Regions from separate parts of the Erythrobacter sp. SN021 genome, predicted to be linked through region 1. Evidence: predicted binding sites of a transcription regulator. Region 1 holds the regulator's gene; each other region holds the start of a gene.

Region 1 (9,957 bases):
CTGCAGGAACGGCTGACCGACCGCATATTTATACGCCATCGCCGCAATCGTCGGCATCTTGGCGATCAGGCGGTGGCTGGCGATCTTGCGCTGTTCAGGGTCCGAAATGTCGGTGCTGTCGTGGTAGAAGGCCGACAGCGCGCCGACCACGCCGCACATGATCGCCATCGGGTGCGCATCGCGGCGGAAACCCTGATAGAACTGGCGGAGCTGGTCGTGCACCATGGTATGGCGCGTGATGGTGTAATCGAAATCGTCGAGTTCCTGCTGCTTCGGCAATTCACCGTTCAGCAGCAGATAGGCGACTTCCATAAAGCTGGAGTTTTCGGCGAGCTGGCCGATCGGGTAACCGCGATGGAGCAGGACACCTTCTTCGCCGTCGATGTAGGTCAGCGCACTCTCGCAGCTCGCGGTCGACTTGTACCCTGGATCGTAGGTGAATTTGCCGGTCGTGCCATAAAGCTTGCGAATGTCGACGACATCCGGCCCGACGCTGCCCTCCAGCACGGGAAATTCCTGGGTCTTGTCGCCCAGATCGAGAGTTGCCTGCTTGTCGGCCACGCGTTTCTCCTACTCGTTTTTCTCGGTGCCTGTCGGCGAGACCTGCGCATCGATACGCAGGAGCGACTCTTCCTTGCCCAACAGGACCAGCACATCGAAAATGCCGGGCGACGTGGTTGTGCCCGTCAACGCTGCGCGCATGGGCTGCGCGAGCTTGCCGAGACCCAGTTCGAGCTGCTCGGCATAGGATTTCGTAGTGGCTTCCAGCGCCTCGATTGTCCAGTCATTTTGCACATGCAGCATTTTTGACAATCCGGCGAGGCGATGACGAGCGTCGTCGTCGAGAAGCTTGGCTGCCTTTTCGGTCATTTCGAGCGGACGGTTCGCAAAAAGAAATGCTGCGCCATCAGCAAGTTCTACGATGGACTTCGCGCGGGTTTTGAGAACCGGCATCGCTTCTGTCAGCAGCGCGACATCCGCTTTCGGCCCGATTCTGGCGGCAACGATTTCCGCCAAGCGCGCATCGTCGGCCTCGCGGATATAGTGGCCATTGAGGTGCTGCAGCTTCTTGATGTCGAAGCGCGCCGGCCCTTTACCGACGCCATCAAGGTCGAACAACTCGATGGCTTCCGCCTTGGTGATCTCCTCGCGGTCGCCATGACCCCAGCCAAGACGCAGCAGGTAATTGAAAAGGGCTTCGGGCAGAACGCCTTCTTCGTCGCGATAGGCCTCTACGCCCACCGCGCCGTGGCGCTTGGACATCTTAGCCCCGTCCGAACCGTGGATCAGCGGGACGTGTGCATAGACCGGGTCGGGCCAACCGCCCTCGATCGTGTCCATCGCACGGATGATCGGCAATTGTCGAAAGGCGTTGTTGAGGTGGTCATCACCGCGGATGATATGCGTTACGCCCATGTCGTGATCGTCGACAACAACTGCGAGCATGTAGGTCGGCGTGCCGTCGGCGCGGAGCAGGACGTAATCGTCGATCTCGGCGTTGTTTACCGTGACTTCGCCCTGAACTGCGTCTTGAATCGTCGCCGCCCCTTCGGTCGGCACCTTCAGGCGGATCACAAAGGGCGCGCCGTCGGGCGCTTCGCTCTCGTCGCGGTCGCGCCAGCGTCGGTCGTAACGCATCGGCTGCTTGTTCGCGCGCTGCTCTGCACGCATGTCCTCGAGTTCCTCGGGGGTCGCGAAGCACTTATAGGCATGCCCCGCTTCGAGCAGCTTGTGTGCGACTTCGGCATGGCGTTCGGCGCGGTCGGACTGAAACACCGGTGCCTCGTCGAAATCGAGGCCCAGCCAGTCGAGGCCGTCGATGATTTTCTCGATCGCATCGGGGGTGCTGCGCTTGCGATCGGTATCCTCGATCCTCAACAGCGCGCGGCCACCGTGATGCCGCGCGTAAAGCCAGTTGAACAGTGCCGTTCGCGCGCCGCCGATATGGAGATAGCCGGTAGGCGAGGGAGCAAAGCGGGTGACGACCTGCCGGGTCTTGCTGTCACTATCGCTTGCCATTGTCTCACGCTTCCTTTCAAACACTTGCATGGCGACGCAGGGGACGCCTTCGATACCGATGGGGGAAGCGGGCGAAGAAGCCCGCCAGATAGTGCCGCGCCATTGGCGCATGCGCGGTCTCTTGTCCAGTTTCGCACAGCGCATCGAGACCTTTCTCGAAACTGCTCGCTTCGATCGCGGGCCGTGGCTCGTCGTGGCTTTTGCCGGTGGAATAGGTCTCTGGTTCCAGTTGGGAACACGGTGGCAGTGGCTGGCAGCGATCGGACTGGCGCTGGGAACCGCTTTCGGCGCAATCGCTCTATGGCGCGGCGAGCAGAAACGCGGTTTCACTCTGGTCGGAATCGTCTCGATCTGCATTGCCTTGGCCGCCGGAATCGCATTGGTCTGGGCGCGCTCGGCGATGGTGGGAGCGGAACCCATCCCGCAGCCGCGCTTCGAACAGATCGACGGGCGGATTCTCGAGCGCGAGGAACAGCCTGCGGAAGATCGCGTGAGGCTCATCCTTGCCGCTCGCGATTCCCAGACCGGCCGGGCGGTGGCATACCGGATCAACATACCGTGGACGCAGGACCGGGCGGCGCTGCGCGAGGGGGCGAGAGTGCGCCTGTCGGCCCGTTTAATGCCCCCGTCTCCGCCGATCGTCCCGGGTGCTTACAACTTCGCGAGACGAGCCTGGTTCGAGGGACTTTCGGCGACCGGATCGGCAGTCGGCGAAATCGAGCTGATCGAGCCATCTCGGGATTCGGCGGCATCCCTCGCATCGATCCAGAGAGGCCTTTCGGGGCATGTCCGCGATAGGCTCGAGGACACCACGGCCGGCGCGATTGCGGCGACGCTGGCCAGCGGAGATCGGGGCGCCATTCCCCAGGCGGACGAAGAGGCTATGCGCGATGCCGGGCTGACGCATCTGCTTTCGATCAGCGGGTTGCATGTCAGCGCGATCATTGCGGCAACCTATCTGCTGGCTCTCAAACTGCTCGCCCTTTGGCCCTGGCTGACCTTGCGCGTGCGGCTGCCGCTGCTGGCAGCCGGTACGGCTGCCCTTGCTGGCATCGGTTACACGCTGTTGACCGGTGCCGAGGTTCCGACGGTTCGGAGCTGTATCGGGGCATTGCTCGTCCTGGTTGCGCTGGCGCTCGGGCGAGAACCGCTTTCGATGCGGATGGTGGCGGTGGCGGCAGGCGCCGTTCTTGCACTATGGCCCGAATCGCTGGTGGGACCGAGCTTTCAGATGAGCTTCGCCGCGGTTATCGCCATCGTTACCCTCCACAACGTTCCGGCAATCCGGCACTTCCTTGCACCGCGTGAAGAAAGCTGGTTGCGCCGCCTCGCTCGGCGCGCATCGGTGCTATTCCTGACCGGCCTCGTGATCGAGCTTGCGCTCATGCCGATAGTCCTGTTCCACTTCCACCGGGCGGGGGTCTATGGCGCGGCAGCCAACCTGATCGCGATCCCTCTGGTGACATTCGTTTCCATGCCCCTCGTGGCATTGGCTCTCTTGCTGGATATTGTCGGGGCGGGCGCCCCCGCATGGTGGCTGGTCGGACATTCGCTCGATCTCCTGCTCGCCATTGCCCATTTCTTCTCGGAGCAGCCCGGCGCGGTGAAACTGGCTCCGCGTATCGGGTTAAGCACTTTGACCCTATATCTCGCCGGCGCGTTGTGGTTGGCACTATGGCAAGGCAGGGCTCGCCTGTGGGGACTGGCGCCGGTTGCTGTGGCCGCCTTCCTTATGATTTCGGCATCCGCGCCCGATATTCTCGTCACGCGCGATGGGCGGGATATCGGCGTGGCGAACGAGGCCGAACACGTGCTGGTCCTGCGCGATGGCAAGACGAACTACGCACGACAGAATCTGCTTGAGCTTTCCGGAAGTGACCTGGAGCCGATACCGCTGGTCCAGTGGCCTCACGCCCGATGCAGTGCGGAATTCTGCACGCTGACCGTAAAGCGAGGGCCCCCTAAGCAAGAACCTCGCAACTGGACGATCCTCGTCGCGCGCAACCGGGACCTCGTCGCGGAGCGCGCACTGGCCGCGGCTTGCCAGAGAGCGGATATCGTTATCGCCGAACGCTATTTGCCACGGAGCTGCCGCCCACGATGGCTGAAGATAGACCGCCTCTTACTCCAGAGGGAAGGAGGGACGGCGATTTATCTTTCTTCCCGGGAGGTCGCGACGGTCGCGCAGGACCAGGGTGAACATGGCTGGTGGCGGGCTTCCGTCCGCTAGTCGCCAATGCGTTCATCAGTGGTAGCGCCGCAAGAGCCCCGCCAGCTTGCCCTGCACCTGGACCCGATGCGGTTCGTACATCTGCGCCTCATAAGCGCTATTGGCCGGATCGAGCCGGACACGACCTGCATCGCGGCGCAGATATTTGAGCGTGGCCTCCTCATTATCGACCAGCGCGACTACGATCTCTCCGTCACGCGCATTGTCGGTGCGTTTGATCAGCGCGAAATCGCCGTCGAAAATACCGGCCTCGACCATCGAATCGCCCGAGACTTCCAGCGCATAATGTTCGCCAGGGCCGAGCAGCGCGGCAGGCACCGGCATGCTCGACTGGCCTTCGATCGCTTCGATCGGAGCGCCGGCGGCGATGCGGCCGTGCAGGGGAACGTCGATGATATCGTTGGCCGGCTCGGGCGCGACTGCCTTCGCGGTCAGCGCCGTGGCGACCGCATCGTTCGCGGGAGCAGGCTTGGGAGAACCCATGACCGCGTCTTCCGGCAGTTTGACAACCTCGAGCGCCCGCGCCCGATTGGGCAGCCGACGAATGAAACCGCGTTCTTCCAGCGCGGAGATAAGCCGGTGGACGCCCGACTTGCTCTTGAGGTCCAATGCCTCTTTCATTTCCTCGAAGCTGGGGGAAATACCAGTGTCCTCCAGCTTTTGCTGGATGAAGCGGATCAATTCGTGCTGCTTGGCGGTCAGCATGGTGCGAACTCCCGTGTCGCCTGTTCACAAACGCGTGAACGAATGCGGAACAAGTAAGCAACCCCTTTCCACAAGTCAAGCAATAGCCCCGGTTTGGAGCAAGTTGCGCTGGAACAGGTGTTCCCGCTTTGCTCCTCTCCCGCCGTTTCAGCCGCCAAGCAGGGTGCGGGTTGCCGCTTCGACATCGGGCTGCCGCATCAGGCTTTCTCCGACAAGGAAGCTGCGCACGCCAGAACGAGCGAGGCGGGCGCAATCGGAATGGGTCGAGATCCCGCTCTCGCCGACCAACAGGGCGCCGTCCGGGGCGTGGGCGGCGAGCGTTTCGGTTGTCGCAAGATCGGTATCGAAGGTCTTGAGGTCGCGGTTGTTCACACCGATCAAGCGCGATTTCAGCCGGGCGGCGCGTTCCATTTCGACGCTATCGTGGACTTCGACCAGGACATCCATTCCGTAATCGAATGCCGCTGCTTCGATTTCATGCATGGCACTATCGTCGAGCGCAGCGACGATAATCAAAATCGCATCGGCACCGATCGCGCGTGCTTCGACGACTTGCCACGTATCGACCAAGAAGTCCTTGCGCAGGACCGGAAGGGGGCAGGCTGTGCGCGCTTCGACGAGATAATCCTCGTGACCCTGAAAGTAGGGGGCGTCGGTCAGCACCGACAGGCAGGCAGCTCCGCCCGCAGCATAGGCGCGCGCGTGCTCGGCGGGCCGAAAATCCTTTCGGATTAGGCCTTTGGAGGGTGATGCTTTCTTGATTTCGGCAATCAGGCCGAACCCGCTCTGCTGCGCGCGTGCCAGGGCCGAGCGGAAGCCACGGGGTGCCGATTGTCCAAGCGCCGCCGCGTCCAGATCGGCGCGCGAACGGGCTCGCTTGCGCGCGGCGACTTCCTCGCGCTTGGTTGCGCAAATCTCTTCGAGCTTGTTCATGTCAGATGGCCATCGCGATCCATTTTTCGAGCAGCGTCTTGGCCTTGCCCGAATCCAGCGCTTCGGCGGCGATTTCCGCGCCTTCGGTCCAGTCGTCGGTGCGCCCGGCGACGATGAGCGTCGCGGCGGCATTGAACAACACCGCGTCGCGATAGGGGCCGGGGGTCCCCGACAGAAGAGCTTCCAACGCCCGTGCGTTATGCTCCGGTTCGCCCCCGCGGATCGCTTCGACGGGTGAATGAGGCAGGTTGGCCTGCACCGCGACGACGCGGCGCATCTCGAAATCATTGCCCGTCACGTCGGCCAGTTCGTTTCCGCCCGCCAGGCTCAGTTCGTCGAGGCCTTCGTCACCCGAGGCAATGAAGGTCCGCTCGGTCCCCAGCTTGGCCTTGGCGGCGGCATAGATAGGGACATAGGCGGGACGGGCGATGCCGATCAGTTGCCGCCGTACCCCGGCGGGGTTCGACAAGGGACCCATCAAATTGAAAATGGTCCGCACACCGAGCTTCTGGCGAATGGGTTGAATGCGCCCCATCGCAGGGTGGTGGTTTTTGGCGAAGAGGAAACAAATTCCGAGTTCCGCCAAGGTCTTCTCGGCGCTTTTCCCCGCAGCTTCCATGTCGAGGCCAAGCACTTCGAGTGTATCCGCCGCGCCCGATTTGCTGCTCGCCGCGCGATTGCCGTGCTTTGCCACCGGGACACCGCATGCCGCGACGACCAGGCTCACCGCTGTCGAGACGTTGAGCGTGTGATGCCCATCGCCCCCGGTACCGCAGCAATCGACGGTCCCTTCGGGAGCTTCGACCGGAATCAGCCGGGTCCGGAGCGCACGGGCAGCCCCAGCGATTTCCTCGGACGTTTCACTGCGCGCCGACATGTCCACGAGAAAACGGGCGACGTCCTCGTCGGACGTCTCGCCATCGAGAATCCAGCCGAAGACCTCTTCCGCCTCCTTCTCGCCAAGGTGCTGCTTTGCATCGGGAAGTCGTTTCATGCCGGGGCCTTGGCGGCGATACCGCAGATTTCGAGGAAGTTGGCAAGCAGTGCGTGGCCGTGTTCGGTGGCAATGCTTTCGGGGTGGAACTGAACGCCGTGAATCGGCAGTTCGCAATGGCGGAAGCCCATCACGCTGCTGCCGTCGAGACCCGGTGTTTCGCTGGTGGCGTTGATCTCCAGGCAGTCGGGAATGTCCTCGACCACGAGCGAGTGATAGCGCGTCGCGGTAAAGGGCGAGGGTAGGCCGACAAAGACTCCGCTCGCATCATGCGTCACCGGCGATGTCTTTCCATGCATCAGCCCACCGCGCACCACGCGCCCGCCGAAATGCTGGCCGATTGCCTGATGACCAAGGCACACGCCGAGCAGAGGTTTGCCCGCATCGGCGCAGGCCGTCACGAGGTCGAGGCTGATCCCCGCTTCGTTCGGTGTGCAGGGTCCGGGCGAGATCAGATAACCCGCATGGTCTGCCGCCAGTGCCTCGCGCGCCGAAATGGCGTCATTGCGCACCACCTCGACATCCGCGCCCATTTCCGTGAGGTAATGGACGAGGTTGAAGGTGAAGCTATCGTAATTGTCGATTACGAGAATGGAGAGGCTGTCGGTCATGCATGCCGTCAATGAAGCTCTGGCGCCAGGCTTTCAAGCAAGGAAAGCTGCGAGACGCGAAACGTCAGCGTGATGTCACGCCCGCTTCCCGGCCAGCCGGTCGGTGGCCCGGACCAGGCCGTCGACGATACCGGGTTCGCTCGCACTATGTCCGGCATCGTCGACCATCCAAAGCTCCGCCTCGGGCCAGGCTTTCTTCAGCGCCCAGGCCGCGCTTGGCGGGGTGCAGATGTCATGGCGGCCCTGCACGATGATACCGGGAATGCCGGTGAGCCGATCGACATTGTCGAGCAATTCGTTTTCTTCGAGAAAGAAGCCCTCGAGAAAGAACTTCGCGCAGATGCGCGCGAATGGAACCGCCTTGGCTGGATCGCCGAAGCTTTCCAGCAGGGATTCGTTCGGTAACAGCGTGGCGACATGGCCCTCCCACAGCGACCATTCGTGCGCCGCGGCAAGCCGCGTCGCTTCGTCCTCGCTCGTCAGGCGGTTGTAATAGGCGCGCACCAGGTCGCCGCGCTCCTGCTCGGGAACGAGGCCGATGAACTGGTCCCACTGTTCGGCCATGATCTCGCTCGCCCCGTAGCCGTAGAGCCAGGTCTTTTCCCGCTCCCGCGCGAGAAAAACGCCTCGTAGAACCAGTTCGCTCACCCGGTTCGGATATTTCTGGGCGTAGGCAAGCGCCAGTGTCGATCCCCAACTGCCACCAAAGACCTGCCATTTGCTGTGGCCACACATCTCGCGAAGTCGCTCGATATCGTCGACGATCCGCCAGGTGTCGTTGTTTTCGATTTCGGCGAAAGGCAGCGATTTTCCGCAGCCGCGCTGGTCGAACAGCAGCACATCGTAGAGATCCGGATCCCACTGTCTGCGATGATCGGGCGCCATGCCGCCACCTGGACCTCCGTGGAGGAATACCGCAGGCTTCGCGCCCTTGGTGCCGACCCGTTCCCAATAGAGCGAGTGACCTTCGCCGACATCGAGCATGCCGGACTCGAACGGTTCGATCGCGGGATAGAGCGTGCGGCGGGGTTCGGTCATTCGGAAGCCTTTTTCTTGATGACGGCAATCGGGCCGATGGGGGCGCCTGTGTCGAGCCTGTCGGTAGCCGGGTTCCAGAGCAGCGACACATTGCCGTCGAGAAACAGCGCATTCTTTACGTCCAGCTCGTCCTTGTAGAACCGGGCGAGCTTGCCGAAAGAGATCGGAGCATTCGATATCACGAAATGCGCGCGGCCATTGTCGTCGACGCCGACTGCGTTGCGGATCAGGCGCGAAGGCCCGTCATGCGTTATTGTGGGATGGATTTTGCCATCCACCACCAGCATCGGACCAGATTGCGTGCCGAATTCCGGGCGTTCGGTAACATTCGCGAGAAAGCTGTCGGTGCTGCGAACCACCCACTTGCCATCGCTGCCGTAGAACACGCCATTGGGCTTCATGTGGAAATTGCCTTCGCCATCGGCGGTGTTGAGCGCCTGCAGGCGCTCGGAATCCTCGACGAAGTAGCCGATCGGCTCGCCCTCATCGTCATACATCCCCGCATTCATTGCGAAAGCGATAGTGTCGGGATCCTGCGCGCGAGCGAAATCGGTCAGGCTGCGATATGGTGCTTCGCCCCTTGGTCCGAGGTCCATCGCGATCCGATGCCGGGAAGGCACTGCAAGACAATGGGTTAGCGGTGTGTCCTCGAAAATGATCGAGCGGCAGGCGCTCTCGACCTGGCTGGCAAGCGTAGCCGTGGCGCTTGGCTCTGGAGTGGGAGTGGCGGCGGCAGGCTCCTGCCCGTCGATGCGCGCGCGAGCGACAGGTTCGCCTTCCGGCTGAGCCTCGCAGGCCGTTAGCACCAGCAGGGCCAGGGCAGCGATGGGATATCTCATTGGCCGAACCCGGGTTCTCTCGCGAGACGAACGGCTTCTTTGGCCGCAGCGAGCAGGGCACCCGCTTTCGCTTCGCATTCACTCTGTTCATAGGCTGGATCGCTGTCGGCGACTATCCCCGCACCGGCCTGAACGTGCATCGTCCCGTCTTTCACGACAGCCGTGCGCAGGACGATGCAACTATCGACCGATCCATCGGGAGCGAAATATCCAACCCCGCCGGCATAGGGGCCGCGCGTCGCGGGCTCGAGTTCGGCGATGATCTCGCACGCGCGTACCTTGGGCGCACCGCTGACGGTACCGGCGGGAAAACCGGCGAACAAAGCGTCGATCGCATCCTTCGAGGGATCGAGCCTCCCGGTGACATTGCTGACGATATGCATGACGTGGCTGTACCGCTCGACAGTGAAACTCTCGGTGACGGTCACGCTGCCCGACTTGGCCACACGACCGACATCGTTGCGGCCCAGATCGAGCAGCATCAAGTGCTCCGCCCGCTCTTTCGGGTCGGACAGCAGGGATTGTTCGGCGAGCCGATCTTCGGTCTGCGTCGCACCGCGCGGCCGCGTACCGGCAATCGGACGGATC
Region 2 (9,957 bases), on a different contig from region 1:
GCCTCCGCATCGTCCTGGGGAAGCGGGTGAAGGACGCCGAAATCGATCAGCGTGCCGACCATCAATTGCGCGCCGATTTCGGCCAGCTCCTCGGTCAGCTCGCCGGTGGTCTTGTCCTCGATCGGGGTGCGCGCGAAGGCGAGCATGGGGCCGGTGTCGAGGCCCGCCTCCATCTGCATGATCGTGACGCCGGTCACCGGGTCGCCCGCCATCACCGCGCGGTGGATCGGCGCGGCACCGCGCCAGCGCGGCAGGATCGAGGCATGGACGTTGAGGCAGCCGTGCTTCGGCGCGTCGAGGATCGCCTGCGGCAGGATCAGGCCATAAGCGGCAACCACCGCCACATCGGCATCGAGCGCGGCGAAGGCCTCCTGCTCCTCGGCGGGTTTGAGTGACTTGGGATGCCGCACCTCGATGCCCAGGTCGCTGGCGCGCTGGTGCACCGGCGTCTTCGTCAACTCCTTGCCGCGTCGCCCGCCGGGGCGCGGCGGCTGGGTGTAGACGCACACCACCTCATGCGCCGCATCGACCAGTGCCTGCAGCGTCGGCACCGCGAAATCGGGCGATCCCATGAAGATAATGCGCATGACGGCCTTTCTCTGTTTCGCTGCGGCCCCTATCTGTCGCCTCATGGCATCGCAAGAGATCGAAACCCTCGCAGCCGCGCTCGCTCGCCTGCCCGGCCTCGGCCCGCGTTCGGCGCGGCGTGCGGTGCTGTGGCTGGTCAAACGCCGCGAAAGCGCGCTGCCCGCGCTGCTCGAGGCGCTGGCGACGGTGGGCGAAGCGCTGGTCGAATGCGACACCTGCGGCAATGTCGACACCACCAATCCCTGCGCCATCTGCGCAGACCCGCGCCGCGACACGAAATCGCTCTGCGTGGTCGAGGACGTCGCCGATCTCTGGGCGCTCGACCGGGCGAAGCTGTTCACCGGCAAGTACCATGTGCTCGGCGGCAAGCTGTCCGCGCTCGACGGTGTGCGGCCGGAGGACCTCAACATCGCTTCGCTGCTGGCGCGTGTGGAGGAGGGTGGGATCGACGAGATCGTCCTCGCCATGAACGCCACGCTGGAGGGTCAGACCACCGCCCACTACCTCGCCGAACGGCTGGAGGAGCATCCGGTGCGGATCACGCAGCTCGCCCATGGCCTGCCTGTCGGCGGCGAGCTGGATTATCTCGACGAGGGCACGCTGGCGCAGGCATTGAGAGCCAGAAGGCCGGTGGGGTAGGTTTTGTCGGGTGCGCCTTCGACCTCCGTCGAAGGCTTGCTGCACCGGCCCACTCCCCCACCCGGCCGCCCACGGCACGGTATCTTATGGGTGGCCGGGTGGGGGAGTGGGCCGGTGCAGCCGCAAGGGAAGCGCGGAGGCGCTTCCCGCACGCAATGAACTCACGCAACGAACAATTGAAGAATCTCGCGCTCGCGCCTATCTGAGCCGCATATGGCTATCCGTGAAATCCTCGAAGTGCCGGACCCCCGGCTCAAGACCGTGTCTACGAAGGTCGAACCCGACGAATTCGGCGACGAATTGAACACCCTCGTCTCCGACATGTTCGAAACCATGTATGCCGCGCCTGGCATCGGTCTTGCCGCGATTCAGGTCGGCGTGCCCAAGCGCGTGCTGGTGATCGACCTCCAGCCCGAGGATACCGACGCCGAGCCCGAACCTTGCAACCATGACGGTCACGAGCATGTGCACTATCCGGTGAAGAAAGAACCGCGCGTCTTCATCAACCCGGAAATCCTCGACCCGGCGGATGAACTTGCGACCTACCAGGAAGGCTGTCTCTCGGTCCCCGACATCTTCGCCGATGTCGATCGCCCGGCGACCTGCCGCGTGCGCTATCAGGACCTCGAGGGCGAGACCCATGAAGAAGACCTGGACGGGCTGATGGCCACCTGCCTCCAGCATGAGATGGACCATCTCGAAGGTATCCTCTTCATCGACCACCTCTCGCGCCTCAAGCGCAACATGGCGCTGAAGAAGCTCAAGAAGCTGCGCGAAGCGGCGTAAATCCGCCTCTCTCGCCGTACCCAATCATCGTCACCCCGGACTTGATCCGGGGTCCCGCTTGTCTTCGCGGTAGCTGAGTCGGCGCAAGCAAGCCTAGCCCCGGCTCGCAGGCCGGGGCGACGATTGTGGGTAGGGTGGTCGAGGGGCTGGCGTTCCCCCTCCGTTCCGCCTACTGTCACGCGATGGACCCGACGCTTTTCGCTATCATCGCGCTCGTTCTCGGCCTTGGGCTGGGATACTTTCTCGGCCATCGCTTCGGCATGGCGCCGGTCAAGGACTGGCAGGCGCGCCATGGCGAGAGCGAGACGCGCGCCAAGGAGCTCGACGAGAAGTTCCGCAAGGCGATCGTCGATCTGGAAAACGCCAGCGTGCGCGCCGACCGCGCCGATGCGCTCGATGCGGAGCTGCGCGAGACGCGCAAGACCCATGAAGCGGCGCTGGATGAACTGCGTCGTAGTAATGGTGCGCTCACCGCAGAACTCGCCACCCTCAAGGAAAAGACCGCCAATTTCGACGAGCAGAAGCGCCTGCTGATCGAAGCGCGCGAGGAACTGCTCAAGGAATTTCAGAACACCGGGTCGGCGGTACTGACCAAGGCGCAGGAAGCTTTTCTCGAACGCGCCAACGAACGGCTCGGCCATTCGGAAAAGACCAGCGAGGAAAAATTGAAGGCCTTGCTCGATCCGGTGGGCAAGCGGCTGGAGGCTTACGAGAAACAGGTCGCCGCGCTGGAAGAAAAGCGCACCGACGCTTTCGGGCGATTGTACCAGCAGATCACCGAGATGCAGCGCGGACAGGAAGAGGTCCGGCGTGAGGCGCAGCGGCTGGGCAACAGCCTCACCAATGCGCCCAAGGCGCGCGGGCGCTGGGGCGAGCGGGCGCTGCAGAACGTGCTCGAGCAATGCGGCCTGTCCGAACACACCGATTTCAATCTCGAACACTCGATCGATACCGAGGAAGGGCGCCTGCGCCCCGATGCGGTAGTGCATGTACCGGGCCAGAAACGCCTCGTGATCGACGCCAAGGTGTCGCTGAACGCCTACCAGGCCGCCTTCGAGGCCGATGACGAGGGCGAGCGCGTCCGCCATCTCGATCTCCACGCGAAATCGATGCGCAACCACGTCCAGACCTTGGGTTCGAAGAGCTACCAGAGCCAGTTCGACGACACGCCCGACTATGTGGTGATGTTCGTGCCGGGCGAGCATTTCGTTGCCGCCGCGCTCGAACACGATCCCGAGTTGTGGGATTTCGCCTTCCGTAACAAGGTTCTGCTGGCAACGCCGACCAATCTCGTCGCCATCGCGCGCACCGTGGCTCAGGTCTGGCGGCAGGACACGATCGCGCAGGAGGCGGTGGAAATCGGCAAGGCCGGGGCCGAGCTATACGATCGCCTCGCCGTCGCCGCCGAACACATGAAGCGCGTGGGCGGGGGGCTCGAAACCGCAGTCAACAATTACAACAAGTTCGTCGGCAGCTTCGAACGCAACGTGCTGTCCGCCGGGCGCCGCCTGCACGAAAAGGGCATCGAAATCGGCAAGCGCGAGATCGAGGAAGTGCCCAAGGTCGAAGCTACCCCGCGCTACAATGCCGAAGACGCCGCGCAGATCGAGGACGGAACCGGTAAAGGGCGCGAGGCGGCCGAATAGCTAGCGGCGGTTGCGCTCTCTGAGGTCGGCAATCATGCCATCCAGTACGGCGCGGTCGATGTATCTCCCGTTCCGGATGACGGCCGCGATCTTGCGTGTGTTGCGGATGTCGCTGATCGGGTTGGCTTCCAGAAGCACGAGATCGGCTCTCATCCCGGCAGCTACCGTTCCTCTGTCGTCATCGACCCCGAGCCACTTGGCGGCAAGCCGGGTGGATCCTTCGAGGATGGTCCGGTTGTCCAGTCCGGCCTCTGCCAGCGCTTCGAATTCGTCGTGCAGGGAATATCCGGGCGCAATGCCGGGCACGCCGGCGTCCGATCCCGTCAGCACCGTGAGGTCGGCCTGTGAGAAGGCACGCACGAACGGGCCGTTGAAATCGACTATGCTGCCTGCATATTCGGCGAAACCCTCGTTCGACTGCGCGGCATAGGGATTGTGGTCGGCATTGAGACTGTAGAATTCCGGCGAGAGCGTGCGCAGGTCCTCGCGCGTGCCGAGCGATGTCGGATCGCTGGCGATTTCCAGAATACGCTTGTTGGCGCTCAGGGTCGCAACCAGCGCCGTGCCGTTGCTGCGCGCCATCTGCACGTAAGCGGGAATGGCGGTCTTGTCCGGTACTGCGGTTTGCTGCGCGAATTCTTCCGCATGGACGACCAGATCGTAGCCGGGCTGGAAAAAGGATCCGGTCATCCCCTGACCGCGCTGGGGAATATGACCGACTACGCGGATACCGCGTGAACGGGCCTCTTCGAGGATAGCGGTGAAGGTCGGCAGATCCACGCGCCCGTAAATCTTCACGTAACGATGGCCATCGGCCTGCGCGTCCCTGACCGCCTGCCGGCCGTCTGCGGGCGTGGCGGCGGCCTTCGAAATCCCGAACGGGAGGATGGGCTCTTTGCCATCGATCATGGCGGCGGTGACGATGTGCGGGCCGAGAATGCGTCCGCTTTCGATCTCGATCCGCTGGCCGATCGTTTCGGGCATAGAAGCGAGATCGAAGACCTGCAGCACGCCATTGGCGATATATGGCGTGAAGAGGTCTTGGAGGACGGCGGTTCCGTCCCTGGGTGTCTCTTGCCCGGTCAGCAGCCGCAACATGCGATCGTTGCCGAGATGCACATGCATGTCGCTGAAACCGGGAAGGAGCCATTTTCCCGAACCGTCGATCCGCGTCGCGCCTGGGTAGTCCCGGCTCCTGTCGGCGGGCAGGATAGCGACGATGCGATCGCCTTCGATCACCACGGTTCTGTCGGTCAGCGTCGCGCCGCTTTCGGTCATGGGGATGACGCCAATATTGTCGATGACGAGTGTAGCGCGACCACTCTCGTCCGCCGTAGCGAATGCCTGGAATGGCGATGCCGCTGCAAGGAATATCGAGACCAGAATCATGGGGCGAAATGACATGGGTGTGATCCACAAGCGCAGAAATCTGCAGGTCGAAGGGTGTATTATTTGAGTATAGCGGCCTCGGGTTCAAGGCAAATCGGCGGTAAAGCCTCGCTGTTGGCTCGCGCAGTGTCGCAAGACCCCCTTTGCCGGTGGTCCAGGGCGCGCTCCGGTCAGCTATCCAGCTCTGCCAACACCTCGTACCCCAGCACCGCCGCGGCTACGGCCGCGTTGAGGCTGTCGGCGCGGCCTTTCATCGGCATGGTTACGCGCAGGTCGCAGGCCATCTCGTAGGCTTCGGGCAGGCCGCGGCTTTCATTGCCGACCATGACGAAGCAGGGCGCGGCATAGGGTGCGCCGCGATAGGGCTGCGCATCGCGCAGGCTCGCGGCGACGAGCTGGCCGGGTCCGCCGCGCAACCATGGCTCGAATTCGTCCCACCGCGCCTGCGCTATTCTCTGCGTGAACACCGCGCCCATGCTGGCGCGCACCGCCTCCACGCTGAAGGGATCGGCGCAGTCGTCGATCAGGATCAGCCCGCCCGCGCCGATCGCGTCGCCGGTGCGCAGCATCGTGCCGAGATTGCCCGGATCGCGCAGCGCCTGCGCCACCAGCCAGATATCTGCGCCGCCACGGTCCAGCGCGGCAAGCGACGTGTCGAACTCGCCGAAGACCCCCGCGACCGCTTGCGGATTGTCCTTCCCCGTGATCTTGGAGAGGATGTCGGCGCTTGTCTCGATCACCTCGCCGCCGCTGGCCTCGACCGATTCTTCGAGCGCGGACAGCAGCGGATGCGGATCGCGTCGGTCGGCGAGCACAAGCGTTTCGGGCACATGGCCGCACTCGCGCGCATCCGTCAGCAGGCGCAGTCCTTCGGCGAGGAACTTGCCCGCGGCCTTGCGGTGCTTCTTCTCGCGCAGCGCGCGCAGGGCCTTGACGGTGGGATTGGAAAACCCGGTGATGACCCGGCGTTCGCGGGTCATTTCACGGCTCCCCAAAGCCGTCCTCGACCATGGCGGAGAGGTCGGCCATGACCGTATCGGCATTCTCGCCCGCGACGATGATCTCGATCGTATCGCCCTTGGCCGCACCCAGCATCATGAGCCCGAGGATCGATCCGCCCGCGGCCTCGTTGTCGCCCTTGGCGACGCGCACGGTGCAGCCGTTCGGCAGTTCGGCGACCGCATTGACGAATTTCGCGCTGGCCCGCGCGTGCAGGCCGCGCTGATTGACCACCTCGATGCGCTTGCGCAGCTCGCTCAAGATGCTTTCCGCGCGCTGTCGAGATCCTGGCCGAGGAACTCGCTGGCAACGGTGATGTAATTGCGGCCTGCGGTCTGCGCAGCATTGACCGCATCGACCACATTCATACTTTTGCGCGCGCCAGCCAGGCGGATGAGCATCGGCAGGTTGATGCCTGCGATCACTTCGATGTGGCCGGTGTCGAGCAGCGAGATGGCGAGGTTGGAAGGCGTGCCGCCGAACAGATCGGTCAGGATGATCGCGCCCGCGCCGGTATCCACCTGCTTGATCGCATCGGCGATATCCGTGCGGCGTTGTTCCATATCGTCGTTGGGACCGATACAAATGGTGGCCACGTCCTCCTGTTTGCCGACCACATGTTCCATCGCATCGATGAAGTGTTCGGCCAGTCTGCCGTGGGTGACGAGGATCATGCCGATCATGCAGCTTCAGTTCCGTTTGCGATGCCGAAGGATATGCGTGTCTGGCGCTTAACCATTCCTTGCCCCGGGGTCTAGCGTCGCTCGAGCGGGTCGGCGGGACGCGAACCGAGATTTCGGTGGATGACCGTGGGCGAAAATCCCGCCTTGCGCAAGGCTTCGGCTGCACGCTCCGCGCTATAGACCGAGCGGTGCCGACCGCCGGTACAGCCGAAAGCGATGTTGAGATAGCTGCGTCCCTGCGCCGTATAGCGCGGCATGACTTCGTGCAGCAGTTCGATAATCCTTTCGAAAGCCGGGGCGAAAGCGGGGTCTGCGGAAATGTGATCGCCCACGGCCCTGTCCAATCCGGTTTTCTCGCGCAGCCCTTCGACCCAGTGCGGATTGTCGAGAAACCGCATGTCGAACAGCAAATCGGCCAGCGGCGGCATGCCACGGGCGAAACCGAAGCTCGAAATGGTCACGGTCATATTGCCCTCGGCATGGGCCGCAAACCGTTCACGCACGAGCTGCTGCAAATGATTGGTCGCGTAATCGGTCGTGTCGATGACGATATCGGCCCAGCGGCGCAGCGGCTCCAGCAGTTCGCGCTCTGCCTTGATCCCGTCGAGCGCAGGCCGACCGCGCGCCATCGGGTGCGGGCGCCGGGTTTCGTTGTAGCGTCGCTGCAATTCGGCACTGGAGCAATCGATAAAGAGAGCGGTGATTTCGACATCCTCCCGCGCTTCGAACTGCTTGCACATTTCGATGATTTCGGCGGGGACGAAACCGCGCGTGCGCGAATCGAAGCCGATCGCCAAGGGCGTGTCGCTGACAGCGCTGCCCTCGCTCGCGAGGAGGCCGCCGAGCAGACGGATCGGAAAGTTGTCGATTGTCTCCCAGCCCAGATCCTCGAGCACTTGCAATGCGGTGGTCTTGCCCGCGCCCGACAGACCGGTGACGAGCAGGATACGCTGGGGGGGAATCGATTCGTCGGCCATCAGCGGCGGTGCCTATGCGTTTTCGCGGCGTTTGGGGAGGGGCAGTCCATGTAGCGAGAGTGCATATTCCGCGCGCAATGCCTGTACCGCATCACCTGCCGCGAAGTTCAGGACGGGGACCTCCAGACCTTCTATCGAGCGCAGCGCGACGTCCAGCGGATAGCGCGGAGCTTCCGGATCGAGCTGGAGGATCAGCGCCACGGGACCGCTGGCCACGGGCAGTTCGACGATCCCGACATTGCGCACTTCGATCAATCCCCTGATATTGGGCGGGGGAGAGGCGGTGAGGAACCCGCCCTCGCGGGCGATGCTTACCGCGTCATCGCCCACCAACATCGCCCCACGGTCGATCAGTGCCAGCGCAAGCGCCGATTTCCCGGCGCCGGGAGGCCCCGCGATCAGCAGCGCCCTGCCGCCGACGATCACGCCGGTGACATTGGCAAGAACAGTGGCGCTCATCGTTTCTGAGCGGCCGGTAGGCCCAGCTTGAGACACGCGCCGGATTCGCCGTCCTCACGCGATGCGGCGATCAGCGTACCGTCATGCGCTTCGGCAATCGTGCGCGCGATGGCAAGGCCGAGACCCGAATGGTTTCCAAAATCCTCTTCCTCGGGCCGGTCGGAATGAAAGCGCTGGAAAACCTTTTCACGCTTTTCTTCCGGAATGCCCGGCCCTTCGTCGCAGATTGCCAGCGTCACCCAATCGTCGCGGCGCGAAATGTCGGCCCAGATACGACCATTCGGAGGGGAGAAGGATACCGCATTGTCGAGCAGGTTCTGGATCACGCGTTCGAGCCGCACGGGAACGCCCATGACCCATACCGGCCGCTCGGCCCCGGATATCTCCAGCCTGCGCCCTTCATTCTCGTCGCGCGCCTCGCGGCTTTCGAAGATCGTACAAAGCAGCCGGGCCAGATCGACCCGCTCGAACTCGGTGCGCGACATTTCGGCATCGATGCGGCTGGCATCGGAAATCTCGGTGACCAGCCGGTCGATCCGGCGCACGTCATGCGTCGCGATATCGAGCAACTGCGCGCGCAGGGCCGGGTCCTCGACCTTGCCCAGCGATTCGGTCGCGCTGCGCAAGGATGCGAGCGGGTTCTTGATTTCATGGGCCACGTCGGCGGCGAAATGTTCCACCGCATCGATCCGCTGGCGCAGCGCGGCGGTCATGTCGGATATCGAGCGGGCAAGCATGCCGATTTCGTCTCGGCGCTGCGGCAGACGCGGAACTTCCACTTGGCGGTCCCGTCCCTGGCGGACGCGGATCGCGGCCTGCACCAGCTCGCGCAGGGGTCGCACGATGGTTTGGGCCAGGAACAGCGATAGCAGGGTCGAGATCGCCAGCGCCAGCAGCACGATTAGCGCGACGGTTGACCGCGCCTCGCGCACGCTTTCGGTGATGTCGACCGGATTGCGCGTGAGCAGCAGTGTATCGCCGTCGAGCCCGACCGGGGCGGCGGCGTTGATGACATGGGTGCCGTCGGGTGCATCGCGCAGCACGATCTGCGTCAGGCTCTCCTCGCGCGCGCGGCTGAGTTCGGGCCAGTCCTCCGCATCGTCGCTTTCGGGTTCGAGATAATCGGGCAGGGCGGGCGCGCCGACTACCCGGTCGAACCAGCGGTCGAGCTGCAAGGCGAAGGCGCCCTGATCCACGTCCTCTGCGCGCGGCAGGGTGAAGCTGGGCGGGGCGAGCTGGAAGCTGTCGGCCTCGAGTTTGCCGTCCGGATCGTAGACGCGCAATCGCAGGCGCTGTTCCTTGCCGATCTGGATCAGCAAGGCTTCCTGGCGCTGGGGTGTCGCCCCGGCCAGCGCTTCGGCGGTGATCTGCGCTTCGACCAGTGCGAGCTTGAAGCGCTCGTCGAGCAATTGTTTGCGATAGGCATCGACATAGATCACCCCGCCGCCCAACAGGACCAGCGGTAGGACATTGACGAAGAGGATGCGGCTGGTGAGTGAAAGCCGCCGCGACCAGCGCAGCTTTTCGAGCCGCGGATCGCCTTTGAGCACGCTGCCGGTTTCGGACATGGTTTCCGCGCTCCGTCTCAGCCTTCGTTGAAGCTGTAGCCCGCGCCGTAGAGGGTCTCGATCGCGGAGAAGGTCGGGTCGATGCTGCGGAACTTACGGCGCATGCGTTTGATGTGGCTGTCGACGGTGCGGTCGTCGACGAAGACATCGTCGGGATAGGCCGCGTCCATCAACTGGTTGCGGCTCTTGATAACGCCCGGACGTGCGGCCAGCGCCTCGAGCA
Region 3 (9,957 bases), 280 kb from region 1:
CCGATCACCGCATGGGGCTGGATCACGAATTCTGCCAGCTTTCGGGCAATGACGAATTGTGGCTGCCGCATTCGGCCGCGGGCGGGGCGGGCTGCATTTCGGTCACCGCCAATGTCGCACCGGCACTATGCGCGGAGTTCCATGAAGCAATCGCGGCCAACGATCTGGTCAAGGCACGCGAATTGAACGACCGGCTGTTTCCGCTGCACTACGCCATGTTCTCGGACGCCAGCCCGGCCCCGGTCAAATATGCGCTTAGCCGCGTTCACGACTGGTTTTCGCCCGATGTCCGCCTGCCGTTGTGCAACGCCAGCAAGGCAAGCCGCGAAGCCGTCGACGAAGCACTTGGGATCGCCGGCCTGGTCTGACTTGGCAGGCGCGTCGCAAGCGCCTACATGCGCCCGCCTTATGGCTCGTCCCAAACCCTCTACGTTCGACAAGCAGAAAGTCGTCGCCGACAATCGTCGCGCGCGCTTCGATTACCATGTCGAGGATACGTTCGAAGCGGGGCTGGCGCTGCAAGGCACAGAAGTGAAGGCTTTGCGGGCCGGCGAGGCCAGCATCAAGGAAAGCTACGCCGAGATACGTGACGGACAAGTGTGGCTGGTCAACGCGAATATTCCGGAATATTCGCACGGTAACCGGCTGAACCACGAACCGCGCCGACCGCGCAAGCTTCTGCTTCACGCGCGCGAGATCGAGAAGCTGTTCGGCGCTGTCGAGCGCAAGGGCATGACGTTGGTACCCCTGTCTGTCTATTTCAACAGTACCGGCAGGGCCAAGGTCGAGCTGGCGCTCGCCAAAGGCAAGCAGGCGCATGACAAGCGCGCCAGCATCAAGGATCGCGACTGGAAGCGCGACAAGGCTCGATTGATGCGCGAACGCGGCTGATCTGCACCCATGCCCTTATAAAACACGCCGGGCTAACCACATTGCCAGACATGCCGCATTCGTCGCAAGCCGCCTCTCTCACCCCCTTGAACTCGCCGATGAGGCGGCGCATGGCAGGGGCGTGGCCATGAACAAGCGCAGATCGAAGACCTTTCTGGCGGACTGGATCCGCGCGCATATGCCCACGCGCGAGGAAATGGCGCGGAACAGATATTTGCGTCCGATCGCCCATCGGTTCCTGACGCCGGAATTGTGGCGGTTCACCCGCCGGAGCGTACCGCGCGGCGTTGCGCTCGGCATATTCGCAGGGTTCATCATCCCGGTCGGCCAGATATTCCTTGCCGCGTTTCTGGCGCTGCCCGCGCGGGCTAACGTTCCTCTCTCGGCGATCGTGACCTTCATCACCAATCCGTTCACTTTTCCATTCTGGGCGGTGATCGCCAACAAGCTCGGCGTTTTCATTCTCAAGGTCGATCTCGCGGCCACCGGCGGCGCCGCGCAGGAAGAGATCAATAGCGGACGCTGGGCCTGGTTCATCGAAATGTTCGAGGGTGTCGGAGTGACCGTATTGGTGACGATTTTCGGCTTCACCGTGCTCGCCATCGTCGGTGCGGCGATCGGGTATCTGCTTTCGGGCTTCGTGTGGCGCTTTGTCGTAGCGCGCAGACGTCAGCGGCGATTGAAAGCCATGGAGAGCCGTCTCGACGAACGTTTGCGGAAGGGTGCCGACGCATGATCATGCGCGAGGACAGTGCCGCCGCGACGCTGCCCCCCGTGCCACTCATGCTCGGGATTGCGGCGGCCTGTGTCGTCTCGGTCCTCCTGGTATGGCTGGTCGGCGAGCAGAGCATGGTCGCCTTGGCTTATGGCGGTGCGCTGGTCGCCGTTCTTCTGACAATCCTGCTGACCGCCCGCCTGAGAACTGTGCCGATCGAAGAAACGACGCTTCAGCCCGATTGGTCGGTGACCAGCGCGGCCATCGAGAACCGCAGGCGCGGCGTGGCCATCATCGATCGGGCCAATCGCATGGTCTGCGCCAATTCGACCTATGAACGCTGGTACGGAGGCAATGTGATGCCCTTCGATCTGCCGTTCGAGGCGGAAACGCGCGAAGCCGTGATGGGCGCGGTTCGCGATGCATGGAGGGATGGATCGGCCAAGCTGGACGACGTGCGCGTAACTGATTCCGACATGCGGTACCGTTTGCGCATCGATCGCAGCGGACGCGGGGAAGCCTATCTTGTGTGGCGCTTCGCGGAAATTCGCGAGGAACGCAGCTATGACGGGTTGGCGGAACGGATGTCGGGTCGGCTCGGCGAAGTAATTTCGCGTGCGGGGATCGAGCTTGCTCTGGTGGCGCCCGATGGCATCGTGCTTTCGACTACCCCGGGCCTGGCGGAGCGCGTTACGGGCAGTCGGGAAAAATCGCTCGGCGGGGTCGAATTCGTACAATTGCTACGTTCCGACGATCGCGACCGCATCTATTTCGCGCGCGAAGGCCAGCAGGGATCGCCCCAGACGCTGGTCCATGTACCGCTCGATGTGGCGGCGGACGGCAGGTTGAGCGATGCCGATCAGGCGCCGTCCATGATGTTGCTTGTCGACAGCACCGTGGGGATCGGCGGGGGTTGGGAAAACAACGGAAAAGCCGCGGTTCCGCAACTCGAAGCCTTGCTTTCCGCTTTGCCGCTGGGTCTTGCCCTGACCGATCGCGACAGCCGTTTCCTGTTCGCCAACAAAGCTTTCCTGCGCGCGGTCGAGCGCGAGAGCCAAGGACTGCCGCAATTCCCGTCCGATCTGGTCGTGCGCGAGGACAAGGCCGCGATGGCCGATACCGTCCGCCGTTTTGCCAAGGGGGCGACATCCAGCGGCGACATGGCCGTGCGACTGGCCAACGACAAGGAAGAGCCGGTGTCGATCGGCCTTGCCGGCGTGCGCGGGCTGGGCGACGCGGCGGTTTTGCTCTCCATTTCCGATTCCTCCGAGGAAAAGCGCCTGCGCCGCCAGGTCGCCCAAGCCACCAAGATGCAGGCGGTGGGGCAATTGGCGGGGGGCGTCGCGCATGATTTCAACAATGTGCTGACGGCGATCATCGGCTATTGCGACCTGATGCTGTTGCGTCACACGCCGGGCGACAGCGACTATGACGATATCCAGCAGATCCGGGCCAATTCGAACCGTGCGGCCAGCCTGACACGCCAATTGCTCGCTTTCAGCCGTCAGCAGACGCTGCGCCCGGTCGTGCTGCAACTGCCCGATGTCGTCAGCGAGGTCAGCCAGCTCCTGAAACGCCTGATGGGTGAGAAGATCGAGTTTTCGGTTCGTCACGACCGCGAACTGGGCTCGGTGCGGGCCGATCCGCAGCAGCTCGAGCAGGTCATCATCAATCTTGCCGTCAACGCGCGCGATGCCATGCAGGCCAATGCTCACAAGCGTGGCAAGCAGGACTGGAAGGGTCGGCTCACCCTCGCCACACGCCGCGTATCGGCGCGGGATGTGCGCAAGATGGGCATCGATATCATGCCCGCCGACGATTATACCGTGCTGATCGTGCAGGATACGGGCGGGGGTATTCCCGAAGAGCATCTCAACAAGATCTTCGAGCCCTTTTTTACGACCAAGGAGCAGGGCAAGGGAACCGGGCTGGGCCTGTCGACAGTCTATGGCATCGTCAAGCAGTCGAACGGGTTCATATTCGCCGACAACGTGCAGGGGCCTGACGGCGCTCCCATAGGTGCGCGGTTCACCATGTATTTGCCCGTGCACAAGGGCGAAATGCCCGCCGATATGACCACGGAGGAGCCCGAGGAGCCCAAGGCCACCGAATGGTCCGCCGGCGGCAAGCTGCTGCTCGTGGAGGACGAAGACATGGTTCGCGCCGTGGCAGAGCGGGCGCTGGTCCGCGCCGGCTACACCGTCACCACGGTGACGGATGGCGAAGAAGGGCTGGCCGAGGTGGCCAATGGTTCGACCGAGTTCGATCTCATCGTTTCCGATGTCGTCATGCCGGTGATGGATGGACCGGCAATGGCGCGCGCCATTCGTAGGGTGAAGCCGGACATCCCCATTCTGTTCATGTCGGGCTATGCCGAAGAGCAGCTTCGCAACGATATCGACATCGACAATATGCACTTCATTCCCAAACCTTTCAGCGTCCAGCAGATCAATTCCAAGGTCGCCGAGGTATTGAGCGAACAGCGCGACTGAGCCAGCCACAGCGCGGAAATCGACGGCGAAGGGGGGGGTGCCGAAAATATTTTCGTTCCCCTCTTGTTCTATGAGAACGAACCGGGTACACCGCTTGCCAGTTGAAGAGTCGGGATGCGGCTCTGGCCAAGTGCAGGAGGTAATGTCATGGCGGCAAGTCTGAAGCTCGTAGAGGACAAGAAAGTGGACGCAGACCGCCAGAAGGCATTGGACGCCGCGCTCGCACAGATCGATCGTGCGTTCGGCAAGGGTTCGGCGATGAAGCTGGGCCAGAAGGAAACCATGCAGGTAGAGGCGATCTCCACCGGGTCGCTCGGCCTGGATATCGCGCTGGGCGTGGGCGGTCTGCCCAAGGGGCGCGTGATTGAAATTTATGGTCCGGAAAGCTCGGGCAAGACCACGCTGGCGCTTCATGTGCTGGCCGAAGCGCAAAAGGCGGGCGGCACGGTCGCTTTCGTCGACGCCGAGCATGCGCTCGATCCGGTCTATGCCCGGAAGCTGGGTGTCGATATCGACGAACTGATTGTGTCGCAGCCCGATACGGGCGAACAGGCGCTGGAAATAACCGATACGCTGGTCCGCTCCAACGCGATCGATGTGCTGGTGGTCGATTCGGTCGCGGCTCTCGTGCCGCGCGCCGAAATCGAAGGCGAGATGGGCGACAGTCATGTCGGCCTCCAGGCCCGCTTGATGTCGCAGTCGCTGCGCAAGCTGACCGGCTCGATCAACCGTTCCAAGTGCATGGTGATTTTCATCAACCAGCTGCGCATGAAAATCGGCGTGATGTACGGTAATCCCGAAACCACCACCGGGGGCAACGCGCTCAAATTCTATGCCTCGGTTCGCCTGGACATCCGCCGCACTGGGCAGATCAAGGATCGTGACGAGGTGATCGGCAATTCGACCCGCGTGAAGGTGGTCAAGAACAAGGTCGCCCCGCCGTTCAAGCAGGTCGAGTTCGACATCATGTATGGCGAGGGCATTTCGAAGATCGGCGAAATCCTCGACCTCGGCGTCAAGGCGGGCGTGGTCGAGAAATCGGGCAGCTGGTTCAGCTATGACAGCGTCCGCATCGGCCAGGGCCGCGAAAACGCCAAGAAGTTCCTCAAGGAAAACCCCGAGATGTGTGCCAAGTTGGAAGCCGCCATTCGCGGCCGCACCGACGAGGTCGCCGAAGAGATGATGACCGGCCCGGACGCGGACGAGGACTGACCTCTCTTCAAGCGGGAGCGCGTCGGCCCCGATCCCCCGGGACGGCGCGCAAGCCGGACTGTCCCCCGGCGCTCCCGAACAAACGGAAAGCCGGTGCGCGCCTCCTCTTGGCCGCACCGGCTTTTCCGTTTCCGGCATGGTCGAGGCTGCTCCGCGCAGATAGGGTGCGGGCGAATCGCAAGAGAGGGCCTGCCGCATGACCATCACCGTCCACCACCTCAACAACAGCCGTTCGCAGCGTATCCTCTGGCTGCTCGAGGAATTGGGGGCCGCGTACGAGATCGTGCACTACCAGCGCGACGCACAAACCAACCTGGCTCCGCCCGAACTCAAGCAGGCCCATCCGCTCGGCAAGTCGCCGCTGATCGAGGACGATGGCGTATGCGTGGCGGAAAGCGGGGCGATCATCCAGTATCTGTGCGAGCGCCATGGCGGCGAGGACTGGCTCCCCGCGTCGGACGGCGAGGACCACATCCGCCATCTGGAATGGATGCAGTTCGGCGAAAGCAGTTTCTTCGTCCCCGTCATGCTCAAGATCTATGCCGGGCATCTCGGCGATGCGGCCGCCCCGATAATGCCCCGCATCGAGGAACAGCTCGCCGCGCACATCCAGTTCGCCGAGGACAAGATCTCCGACGATCTGCATTTCGTCGGTGCCGACTGGTCGGCGGCCGATGTGATGATGAGCTTCCCGGCCGAAATCGCTGTGATGCAGGGCTATGCGGAAAAGGCGCCGAAGCTGGCGAACTTCGTCGAAGCGATCCACGCCCGGCCTGCCTGGCAGCGCGCGCGTAAGCGCGGTGGTGCCTATTTCATATGGTGAGAGGATCGGAGCAAGGCTTGCATTCGTCTCCGCCACCCCACAGAAGGCCCGCGCTGCCGCGTCTCGCGGCTGGATGCTGATTGACGGGTGGTTCGATGAAGATCGCGGTTTTCGGGCTCGGCTATGTCGGCCTTTCCAATGCCATCATGCTGGCGCAGCACAATACGGTAGTCGGATGTGACGTTTCTACCGAGCGCGTCGCGATGCTGGCCGAGCGGACCTCGCCGATCCAGGACGAGCTGGTCGAGGAATATCTCCGCCGGGAGGATCTCGACCTGTCCTTCACCACCGATGCCTCCGCTGCGATCGAGGGTGCGGAATTCGTCGTCGCCGCCGTGCCGACCAATTACGATGTCGAGACCAATTTCTTCGACACGAGCGCGGTCGATGCGGTGATCGAACAAGTCTTGATCGGCAATGAACGCGCCGTCGTGGTCATCAAATCCACCGTGCCCGTCGGATACGTGACCGAGGCCCGTAGGCGGTTCGCGAGCGACCGGATCATCTTCAGCCCCGAATTCCTGCGCGAAGGCAAGGCGCTGTACGACAATCTTCACCCATCGCGTATCGTTGTCGGCGAGCGTTCGGACCGGGCCCGCAGCTTCGCCAATCTGCTGGTCCAACCCACATTGGTCGACGATGTCCCGGTTTTGCTGACCGATGCCGAAGAGGCGGAAGCGATCAAGCTCTTTGCCAATACCTATCTTGCCATGCGTGTCGCCTTCTTCAACGAGCTCGACAGTTATGCTCTCTCGCGCGGCCTCGACACGCGCCAGATCATCGATGGTGTCGGTCTCGATCCGCGCATCGGTTCGCATTACAACAATCCGTCCTTCGGCTATGGCGGCTATTGCCTGCCCAAGGACACCAAGCAGTTGCTGGCGAATTACTCGGAGGTTCCGCAGAACCTCATCCGCGCGATTGTCGATGCCAACCGTACCCGCAAGGATTACCTCGCCGATCGGATCATCGCCAAGGCGCCGAAAACGGTGGGCATTTTCCGCTTGGTCATGAAGGCCGGTTCGGACAATTTCCGCCAGTCCTCGATCCAGGGCATCATGAAGCGGGTCAAGGCCAAGGGGATCGAGGTGATCGTTTACGAACCGGTGATGGAGGAGGATAGCTTCTTCGGCAGCCGGGTCGAACGCGATCTCGGCCGGTTCAAACAGGACGCGGACGTCATTGTCGCCAATCGCCTCGATCCCGATCTCGCCGATGTGCGCGAGAAGGTCTTCACCCGCGACCTGTTCGGCGCCGATTGATGGGCGAGACACGCACCGCGCTGGTCACGGGATCGGCAGGGTTTATCGGTTATCACCTCTCCCGTCGACTGCTGGCTGACGGATTCACGGTGATCGGAATCGACAGCCTTTCGGATTATTACGATCCCGATCTCAAACGCAGGCGCCAGGCCGCGCTGCTGCAGAGTGCGGGCTTTTCCGCGATCAACCAGCCCATCGAAACCCCGGGATTATTGGCCGATCTCTTCGCCGAACACCGGCCGAACATCGTCGTTCACCTCGCCGCGCAGGCTGGCGTGCGCTATTCGATCGACAATCCGCGTAGCTATCTCGAGAGCAATCTCGTGGGCACCTTCGAACTAATTGAGGCGGCGCGGGCTCATCCGCCGCAACACATGCTGCTCGCCTCGACCTCCTCGGCCTATGGCGCGAATACCGAGATGCCCTATCGCGAGACGATGAAGGCGGATCACCAGATGTCCTTCTATGCGGCGACGAAGAAGGCGACCGAGGCGATGGCGCACTCCTACGCGCATCTGTTTGGCCTCCCGGTAACGATGTTCCGTTTCTTCACCGTCTATGGCCCTTGGGGACGTCCAGATATGGTTCCGTTCAAGTTCGTCGCTAAAATCTTCAACCAAGAAGCAATCGACGTTTACAACCATGGCGAGATGATGCGCGACTTCACCTATGTCGAAGACCTCGTGGAAGCCGTGCGGCGGCTGATCGACGCGCCGCCGCAGCGTCCCACAGACCTGGCAGACATCGCCGAAGGCGACAGCCTCTCCCCTGTTGCCCCATGGCGTGTGGTGAATATCGGTAATTCGCGACCCGTGCAGCTTGAAGCGATGATCGCGGCGATTGAAGAGGCACTCGGGGTCGAAGCCAAGCGCAATCTCATGCCGATGCAGCCCGGCGATGTGCCCGCGACCTGGGCCGATGCGGAACTGCTCCGCGCGCTCACCGGCTATGTACCGAACACCGATATAGGCGAGGGCGTACGGCGCTTCGTCGAATGGTATCGCGACTTCTATCAAAAGTGAGAACATGACCGAGCAATTCGAATGGACCGGACAGGTCGGGAACGCCTGGGCCGAGGAATGGCAGCGGACAGACCGCAGTTTCACCCCGGTGACCGAGCGTCTGCTTGAGGTTGCGCGCGCGCATGCTTTCACGCGGGTGATGGACATCGGGTGCGGTGCGGGCGAACTCTCGGTAGCGCTGGCTGCCGATACACCCTCCGCTCGGGTGACTGGCGTCGATGTCAGCACGGATCTGCTCGGCGTTGCACGGGTGCGCGCCTCCAAGCTCGGCAATCTTCGCTTCGCGCTCGGCGATGCTGCTGCGTGGACCGCGGGCGAGGGCGAACGGCCCGATCTGCTGGTCTCACGCCATGGCGTCATGTTCTTCGATGATCCCGTCGCCGCATTCGCGCATATTGCGGGCCAGGCGATGCCCGGTGCGAACCTCGTCTTTTCCTGCTTCCGCGAGCGCGGCGAAAACGGTTGGGTTCGCGAGCTCGCCTCTGCCCTGCCGCCGGGAGACGGTCCGAAACCCGATCCGCATGCGCCCGGCCCCTTTGCATTCGGCGATCGCGAGCGGGTCGAGGGCATACTTTCCGAAGCCGGATGGCAGGAGATCGGTTTCGAACCGATCGACTATTCAATGGTCGTGGGCGAGGGTGAGGATGCGGTGGACGAGGCGCTTTCCTATTTCCTGCGCATCGGCCCCGCAGCGCGCGCTATCGCGTCGCTCGACGGGGCGCCGCGAGGCGAGGCACTCGCCAGACTGCGCGGCGTGCTGGAAGCCCATCATCGCGGCGACGCAGTATCGCTTCCCGCTGCCTGCTGGATCGTGACCGCTCGTTCGCCCCGCTGATCGCCGGGACTGCACAGTCTGTCCGGGCATTCGCGCTTGTCGGGCGATGCGCGATTGCCTAACTGCGCGCTCATGACTTCGACCAACGACATTCGCCGCAGCTTTCTCGACTATTTCGGCTCCCACGAGCATGCCGAAGTCGCCAGCGCGCCGCTCGTCCCGTTCAGCGATCCCACGCTGATGTTCGTCAATGCCGGGATGGTGCCGTTCAAGAACGCCTTCACCGGCCTTGAACAGCCGCCCGCACCGCGTGCGACCAGCGCGCAGAAATGCGTGCGGGCCGGGGGCAAGCACAACGATCTCGACAATGTCGGCTACACGGCGCGGCACCACACCTTTTTCGAGATGCTCGGCAATTTCAGCTTCGGCGACTATTTCAAGGAGCAGGCGATTCATCATGCATGGACGCTGCTGACCAGGGAATGGGGCCTCGATCCCGCACGCCTTCTGGTCACGGTCTATCATACCGACGATGAGGCGTTCGACCTGTGGAAGAAGCTTACCGGCTTTGCCGACGAGAAGATCATCCGCATACCGACCAAGGACAATTTCTGGGCGATGGGTTCGGACGGGCCGTGTGGTCCGTGCTCGGAAATCTTCTACGATCATGGCGATCACATCTGGGGTGGCCCTCCGGGCAGTCCGGAAGAGGATGGCGACCGCTTCGTCGAGATATGGAACCTCGTTTTCATGCAGTTCACGCAG

The links. Region 1 encodes LexA, which represses DNA repair genes until DNA is damaged. Its sites were predicted from a motif close to GTTCCNCNCTTGTTCT; they were not measured.
Region 2: L5849_RS06500 (DNA recombination protein RmuC) is a predicted target of LexA. The motif match lies at 2,165-2,180, and genes of this name have one in related genera.
Region 3: recA (recombinase RecA) is a predicted target of LexA. The motif match lies at 4,153-4,168, and genes of this name have one in related genera.

Annotation. Positions count from the first base shown of each region.
Region 1 covers NZ_JAKKUW010000001.1:319,208-329,164, reverse strand. The annotation lists gene L5849_RS01575 (citrate synthase) at 1-561, opposite strand, end outside; gene gltX (glutamate--tRNA ligase) at 571-2,019, opposite strand; gene L5849_RS01565 (ComEC/Rec2 family competence protein) at 2,048-4,249, shown strand; gene lexA (transcriptional repressor LexA) at 4,265-4,954, opposite strand; gene trpC (indole-3-glycerol phosphate synthase TrpC) at 5,102-5,887, opposite strand; gene trpD (anthranilate phosphoribosyltransferase) at 5,889-6,881, opposite strand; gene L5849_RS01545 (aminodeoxychorismate/anthranilate synthase component II) at 6,878-7,492, opposite strand; gene pip (prolyl aminopeptidase) at 7,568-8,530, opposite strand; gene L5849_RS01535 (phosphodiester glycosidase family protein) at 8,527-9,369, opposite strand; gene trpE (anthranilate synthase component I) at 9,366-9,957, opposite strand, start outside.
Region 2 covers NZ_JAKKUW010000002.1:375,191-385,147, reverse strand. The annotation lists gene fmt (methionyl-tRNA formyltransferase) at 1-587, opposite strand, end outside; gene recR (recombination mediator RecR) at 631-1,227, shown strand; gene L5849_RS06505 (peptide deformylase) at 1,441-2,013, shown strand; gene L5849_RS06500 (DNA recombination protein RmuC) at 2,196-3,659, shown strand; gene L5849_RS06495 (amidohydrolase family protein) at 3,660-5,063, opposite strand; gene L5849_RS06490 (RNA methyltransferase) at 5,219-6,028, opposite strand; gene L5849_RS06485 (HPr family phosphocarrier protein) at 6,030-6,308, opposite strand; gene L5849_RS06480 (PTS sugar transporter subunit IIA) at 6,305-6,730, opposite strand; gene rapZ (RNase adapter RapZ) at 6,802-7,707, opposite strand; gene L5849_RS06470 (HPr kinase/phosphorylase) at 7,720-8,166, opposite strand; gene L5849_RS06465 (stimulus-sensing domain-containing protein) at 8,163-9,734, opposite strand; gene L5849_RS06460 (response regulator transcription factor) at 9,752-9,957, opposite strand, start outside.
Region 3 covers NZ_JAKKUW010000001.1:598,968-608,924, reverse strand. The annotation lists gene dapA (4-hydroxy-tetrahydrodipicolinate synthase) at 1-368, shown strand, start outside; gene smpB (SsrA-binding protein SmpB) at 409-891, shown strand; gene L5849_RS02930 (DUF2062 domain-containing protein) at 1,019-1,627, shown strand; gene L5849_RS02925 (response regulator) at 1,624-4,098, shown strand; gene recA (recombinase RecA) at 4,246-5,310, shown strand; gene L5849_RS02915 (glutathione S-transferase family protein) at 5,507-6,133, shown strand; gene L5849_RS02910 (nucleotide sugar dehydrogenase) at 6,229-7,395, shown strand; gene L5849_RS02905 (NAD-dependent epimerase/dehydratase family protein) at 7,395-8,417, shown strand; gene L5849_RS02900 (trans-aconitate 2-methyltransferase) at 8,422-9,252, shown strand; gene alaS (alanine--tRNA ligase) at 9,325-9,957, shown strand, end outside.